Regions from separate parts of the Priestia sp. YIM B13489 genome, predicted to be linked through region 1. Evidence: riboswitches for the same ligand, from Rfam matches in the RefSeq annotation. Region 1 holds a riboswitch; each other region holds the start of a gene.

Region 1 (2,266 bases):
AATAGCAGACGTCTCTAAAATATAAGAAATAATATCTTCTTTTAATTCCACTGGGAGCAAGGCGAACATTTGCCCAACTCCTTCTTGAATGGAGACGCGCTGTGCCAACACGTCGTCTTTAATACTTTCCCACTCCGGAGGAGCAAATTGTTTCATAATAGCAATAATGTTATCGCTATTTGTAATTGTTCCATCAAAGTCACAAAAGATTTTTAACGATGTCATGCTTTCACCTCTACTGTTCCCCATAGTTGCAAAGCTTTTTGCAACTCTTTTGATTCTTCAGCTTTTTCGGCTAGTGTTTGATGAGAGAGTACTGCATCTATCGCCGCACGGAAGGCTTTTCCTCCTCCGATAGCTCCGTCTGGATGACCGTGAACTCCGCCTCCTGCATTAATAATGCTGTCGATTCCAAAGTCCTTCACAAGCTGCGGTACCATTCCAGGATGAATTCCTGCTGAAGGAACCGGGAAAGACTGCTTATATTTGTATACAGGACGCGTTAATTCGTAGGCAATGCCTGTCGTATCTTCAAGAGAAAGCGCTACGCTTCCGTATGGTGATGGAAACAGTGAGAAATCTGCTCCGGCTAAACGCAATAGCTTTCCAAGCAGCAATGAATTTGAAAAACCGTAAAACTCTGATGGCGTAAGCGCTCCGCTAACAGCTGGGTGTGCCATAATCGGCAAGTTAATTTCATCGTCTTCTCGAAGTGCCTGCAGTACGTCTAACCCGTAAGCAAATACGTTGAATAAAAGAGCATCGGCTCCTAGCTCAGCTGCTTTTCTCGCTTTTTCTTTTAACTCAAACGTTCGTCCCGTTAAATTAACAGCATACAGCGTGCGGTGTCCCGTTTTTTCGTATACTTCATTCAGTACTTTTTTCCCTTCTGTAACGCGAGCTTCAAAAGGTGTTCGTTCACTATCAAACAAAATCTCGTCGTCTTTAACCAAATCCACTCCGCCAAGCGCTTGATCACGCAGCTGAGTTGTTAAATACGTCATATCTCTTCCAATCACGCCTTTAAAAATACTCATCACAAGCGGACGGTCATAAACGCCTAGTTTCTCTCGGATACCTTCTATTCCAAAGCGCGGTCCTGGGAATTGAGCTAATAATTCATCAGGAAAATCCAAGTCTAATAATTTCACTTTTCCATCAAGTGATAGTTTTCCGAAAACCGTAACTAAAATAGCCGGTAAATCTCTTGAAAAGTTGGCAGTTGGATAAGCAATTTTGACAATAGCCTGCTTAATTTCTCCGCCTAAATATCCGTTTACACGTTCGCAATCTTGAAGCTCAGTTACGGACACGACGCGCCCTTTATGCTTTTGAAGCTGTTGCTGATCTAAAAGCGGCAGATCTGTCCATGAGCCGACGGTTAGTCCTAAAGCAATTCCTTCCGCTTTTTTATGAAAATTTCCTTTATTATCATGTAGTAAGTAGCTTGCAACGATTTCGCTCATTATGCTAAAAACTCCCTTGCTGTTTAATATCGTTAATAAAAAAAGCCTCTTCTGTGATTAAGAAGAGGCTTTCGTTGCTCTTCTTATCTCTCAGCTGCTGCTGCAAGAATTAGCACCGTGCTTAACATGCGTTAAGTCGGTTGCCGGGCTTCATCGGGCTAGTCCCTCCACCTACTCCTAATAAGAAAGTTGCTATTTATTTAAATTGAATTCGTAGATTATATACTAAATAAAAAATACCGCTAGGATTTATCGGTTATTAATCTCGTTAACTTCTTACATATTAAGCCAACTCAAAAAGGATTGTCAATGCGTTTTTAAAATAAATTTAATTTTTTTATTCGAGATACAGCTTCTCTCATTCGTTCTTCATCCGTCAGCAGTCCTACGCGCACATAGCCTTCACCATATGTTCCAAAGCCTACACCAGGAGCAACTACAACGTGGGCTTTTTCAAGGAGTAAATCTGAAAACTGTTCGGAAGTATATCCTTCAGGAACTTTTAGCCATGCAAAAAAGGAGCCTGCTGGAGATGTAACATCCCAACCAATTTCTCGAAGCCCTTGAATAAAGGTATTGCGTCTAGATTCATAGCGCTTAACTAAATCATTCACACATTGTTGAGATTCCAACAGAGCTGCGGCTGCTGCCTCTTGAACCGCCCCAAAGAGACTGACATACATATGATCTTGAAGAAGATTAATAGCTTCTACTACACTTTCATTTCCTACAGCAAATCCAACTCGCCATCCCGCCATGTTATACGTTTTAGAAAGAGTATAAATTTCAATTCCCGTCTC
Region 2 (2,266 bases), 1.4 Mb from region 1:
CTGTGAACTCCCAAGGAAGCTCCACGTCCGTACGACCAAAGTGGCCGTAAGCTGCTGTTTGCTTATAAATTGGGCGACGTAAATCAAGCATTTTAATGATGCCTGCTGGACGTAGGTCAAAGTTTTTGCGTACTACGTCTACTAGTACTTCTTCAGAAACTTTTCCTGTACCGAATGTATCAATTGAAATAGATACTGGTTGTGCAACACCAATTGCATATGCTAGTTGTACTTCACATTTATCAGCAAGATCAGCTGCTACAATGTTTTTCGCAACATAACGAGCTGCATAAGCTGCTGAACGGTCTACTTTTGTTGCGTCCTTACCAGAGAATGCACCGCCGCCGTGACGAGCATATCCGCCGTAAGTATCAACAATAATTTTACGACCAGTTAAACCAGCATCTCCTTGAGGACCGCCGATTACGAAACGTCCTGTTGGGTTAATGAAATACTTTGTATTTTCATCAATTAACTCGTTTGGAACAACTGGATTAATAACATATTCTTTTAAGTTACGTTGAATTTGCTCTAACGTTACTTCTGGGTGATGCTGAGTTGAAATAACAATTGTATCGATGCGAACAGGTTTGTTGTTTTCATCATATTCAACTGTTACTTGTGTTTTACCATCCGGGCGAAGGTAAGGAAGAATTTCTTCTTTACGTACTTCTGTTAGACGGCGAGCAAGTTTATGAGCTAATGAAATTGGAAGAGGCATTAATTCTTTTGTTTCATTACATGCATAACCAAACATTAACCCTTGGTCTCCAGCTCCGATTGCTTCGATTTCTTCATCTGACATTTGACCTTCACGTGCTTCTAACGCTTGGTCTACACCAGCAGCGATATCAGCTGACTGCTCGTCGATAGATGTTAATACTGCACAAGTTTCAGCATCAAATCCGTATTTTGCACGAGTATAGCCAATTCCTTTAATTGTTTCACGAACTGTTTTAGGAATATCCACGTAAGTAGAAGTTGTAATTTCACCACTTACTAAAACTAAACCAGTTGTTACGCTTGTTTCACAAGCAACACGAGCATTTGGATCCTTTGCTAGGATAGCATCAAGAATTGAGTCAGAAATTTGGTCACAAATTTTATCGGGATGTCCCTCTGTAACAGATTCTGACGTGAACAGACGACGTTGTGTTGACATCAGTTTTCCTCCTTATAAATACGATACATTGTGATACGGTACTCATTCCCTTATTTTCATTACACGTTAAAAAATATAAAAAAACCTTTCCTTGTATCGAGGAAAGGTATCAAATTCTACATAAGCCTTTCACTCTTATCGATCAAGGTTGTGCCCTTGCATCAGGTTAGCACCTTATCGTCTACACAAAAAAATGACGATGGTTGCTGGGTTTCATAGGGCCTGTCCCTCCACCAGCTCGGGATAAGAGAGTATCCGTTCAAGGACATATAATACATGAAAAAGCGCTTCACTGTCAACAACATTCAAATGGAAATCATCTCTTTATGTTTGAATCTGTTTTAATGTAACATACTCAAATTACGAAATAGTACACCTTATTAAGAATCATCACTAAGTTTAGTTAATAAGACAGATCAAAATGAGGATTTCACTTAAAACAGCTTCACTTTTTTCGCTCCTAGCACATATACATGTGTCTAAAATAGGTATAACGTACATTTTTTTATAATACACAAACATTTTTAGTTAAATAGTATAGAATAATTAAATAAATGTGTTATACTAATTATAAATTTCAAACATTAATGAATAAATAATAGCTAAAAAAGGAAGGTAGTGCACATGAGTACTGTTGATATGTCTATCGAATTAAATGGTTTGCTTCAATTAAAAACAACAAAACACCAATTATCTGTTCCACAACTTGTTGAAAAAATTCTAGCTCGACGCGAAGGAACGCTGACTTCTACAGGTGCTGTGTCAGTCGAAACCGGAAAATATACAGGTCGCTCTCCTTTAGATAAATTTATTGTAAGCGATGCTGTGTCTTCAAAAACGGTTGAATGGGGACCTGTCAATCAGCCAATTTCTGCTCAGCGATTCGATGCGCTATACAAAAAAGTCTTAACTCACTTAAAGAAGCAGGATGAACTTTTTGTTTTTAATGGATATGCTGGAGCTGATAAAAAGTATCAGTTACCAATTCAAGTAGTTAATGAATTTGCATGGCACAACCTATTCGCTCAGCAGTTATTCATTCGCCCTTCAGCCGAACAAAAAACAAATGATGATGTGAAGCCGTTTACAATTGTAGCAGCTCCA
Region 3 (2,266 bases), 430 kb from region 1:
TGAATGAACCTGCAACAGGTTTTTGAATCGCCATTTCTCCAAGTGCTCTCATAATAAAAAACATAATCATTCCGCTAAATCCGTACGCCAATAATATTCCTGGCCCTGCTAATTTAATAGCAGATGCAGATCCAAGAAACAGTCCTACCCCTATGGCTGCTCCTAAGGACATCAGCGTCACATGTCTTTCTTCTAACCCGCGTTTCAATTCTTTCCCCTGAGTTTTCCCCTGCATAAACGTCTCCCCTTTTTCCAATCTGTCAAAACGAGATGAACACAGCCTTTTTTGTTAGCGCTTTCATATAAATTTGTGCTAAAAGACAGCTAGGCTGTATATTTGTATTCTATCACCTTTCCCTCACTTTTCTTTTGTCGAAAAACAAAAAAATTATCTTATCATTTTGTTTAAACGCACAATTAGACATAGGCACTACTTTTTTACTATGTATTTATTATTGCACTTAAGTAATAGTATTTTTTAAAAATAGAAAAACGCCGACTCAACTCCGTCAGCGCATCGTTCATTTTATGCTTTTTTATAAAAACTAGCATTTATCTCGCGGGTTCAAAAGTTTTACAGCCAGGTTCTTCCGTTTCAGAAACATGGTGACTACTTTCAGGACTCACAACGTAAATGGACTCTGCACTGCATTTATTTCCGGATTTCCAATACATGCACTCATTCACTTCACACAATACACCTTGAGCCACTGTTATCCCTCCTTTGCTTGTCTTATCTATTTACTACCCGAAATATAACGATTCTAACATTTTTACGCAAAAAAACCGCTTGTTTCTCAAGCGGATCTTTTTATTGCGTGTGTTCAACATACTGTTTTTTAGCTAAATATAACTCACGGCTCAGCGTGATCCGCCGTTCTCTCAAGTGCCTTAAGTTAGCCTGAAATTGTTCGTTAGTTGGCTCTTCTTGAATTAAGCGATACGTAAAAGAAATATCTTCATTTAACTGTTTAAAATCTTCCCATATCTCTTGAACTAGAGCGGATTGTTTTTCTTCAAATGAACGATTTTGATGCGTTTTTAGCGCCGCTAAAATTTCCTGCTGCCACGTTTCGTCTTTTATTTCTTTTGCTAATAAGTATAGATCTAAATAATCATTAATGCATAAATTCGTTTGTGTATTATTCAATGTCATCACCTTTTCTATACGAAATGTTTCTTCCTAAGAAGAGGATTTCATCATAGAAAAAGATTCCTCTTCTTATCTGTCAGAGCTAGGCTATGCTGGAATTAGCACCATTCAATAATTGTGGTTGCTGAGGTTTCAAAGGGCCAGTCCCTCCACCTCTCTAGATAAGAATATTTCGTTTTTAAATTATTTCTGACTATTCTAATATGTTTTATAGGTTACGTCAATAGCTTTTCAATAAAAAGAAAAAAGAAGTAAAATATGGTATGCTTTCATAAAGGATGGTGAGCACATGAAACGATATATGTTATCTGCTTTTTTGGGAAGCTTGCTGCTGCTTCTCAGCATTGCCTTTTCATCTACTTTCCATATTGCAATTGTCAAAACAACCGGAAGTATTGGAGGGATTATTTTAGCAGCAGCGGCTTTGATCATGAACGCGCTTGAAGCCCCCCCCTCCTCAGACAATACAGCTGGAGGAGCCGTTGAAGTACTAGATAAAGGCGCTGTTTGGGCTACTTATTTACTTTTACTTTCATTACCGAACCTCATCGCATGTATAACATCTTATGTTTTATGGACTCGCTGACATTCATCAACGTTACGGACGTTTTGCCACTTGGAAGCTCATTGATATTTGTTTATCTACAAAGCCAAGTTCACGATACACATGCTGTGCAAAATTCCCAGCATGAACGCTGAGTCTGATTTCAGGGTATCCTTTGATAGACAATTCATCAATTGCTTTTTGCATTAACGGCTTGGCTAAACCTTGCCCGCGGTATTCGGGTACAACATATAATTCGTAGATAAAGCCAATTTCTTCTTTTGAAAAGAAGTCGGTAGATGGGCCGATAAGAACCCAGCCTGCGAGTTTATTTTCTTGTCTTAAAACTAAATAATAACAGCCTTTTTCAAAGGCACTACCAACTAGTTCATTTACGCGTTCAGCTGACGGATGAAACTGCTTCATCGTTCCTTCAAACAGCGCATCAGCAGATTTCGTCCGAATTTCCTGTAATTCTTCTTCAGTAGCTTTTGCAATCATTATGGATCTCTCCTTTCGTGTTCGTTTTCCACATGCGAGGATAAATTCCTGCAAAAAAAGTCTTCGCC

The links. Region 1 has a riboswitch for S-adenosylmethionine ahead of mtnW (2,3-diketo-5-methylthiopentyl-1-phosphate enolase). Riboswitches for the same ligand answer to the same signal wherever they lie in the genome.
Region 2: another riboswitch for S-adenosylmethionine. It lies ahead of metK (methionine adenosyltransferase); the one in region 1 lies ahead of mtnW (2,3-diketo-5-methylthiopentyl-1-phosphate enolase).
Region 3: another riboswitch for S-adenosylmethionine. It lies ahead of ACFX4W_RS25510 (hypothetical protein); the one in region 1 lies ahead of mtnW (2,3-diketo-5-methylthiopentyl-1-phosphate enolase).

Annotation. Positions count from the first base shown of each region.
Region 1 covers NZ_JBHZOQ010000053.1:3,379,374-3,381,639, reverse strand. The annotation lists gene ACFX4W_RS23180 (2-hydroxy-3-keto-5-methylthiopentenyl-1-phosphate phosphatase) at 1-225, opposite strand, end outside; gene mtnW (2,3-diketo-5-methylthiopentyl-1-phosphate enolase) at 222-1,466, opposite strand; SAM riboswitch class I at 1,547-1,653, opposite strand; gene ACFX4W_RS23170 (pyridoxal phosphate-dependent aminotransferase) at 1,784-2,266, opposite strand, start outside.
Region 2 covers NZ_JBHZOQ010000053.1:2,003,133-2,005,398, reverse strand. The annotation lists gene metK (methionine adenosyltransferase) at 1-1,162, opposite strand, end outside; SAM riboswitch class I at 1,295-1,412, opposite strand; gene pckA (phosphoenolpyruvate carboxykinase (ATP)) at 1,787-2,266, shown strand, end outside.
Region 3 covers NZ_JBHZOQ010000053.1:3,812,899-3,815,164, forward strand. The annotation lists gene alaP (alanine permease AlaP) at 1-235, opposite strand, end outside; gene ACFX4W_RS25505 (DUF1540 domain-containing protein) at 553-711, opposite strand; gene ACFX4W_RS25510 (hypothetical protein) at 812-1,150, opposite strand; SAM riboswitch class I at 1,220-1,321, opposite strand; gene ACFX4W_RS25515 (hypothetical protein) at 1,443-1,739, shown strand; gene ACFX4W_RS25520 (GNAT family N-acetyltransferase) at 1,752-2,198, opposite strand.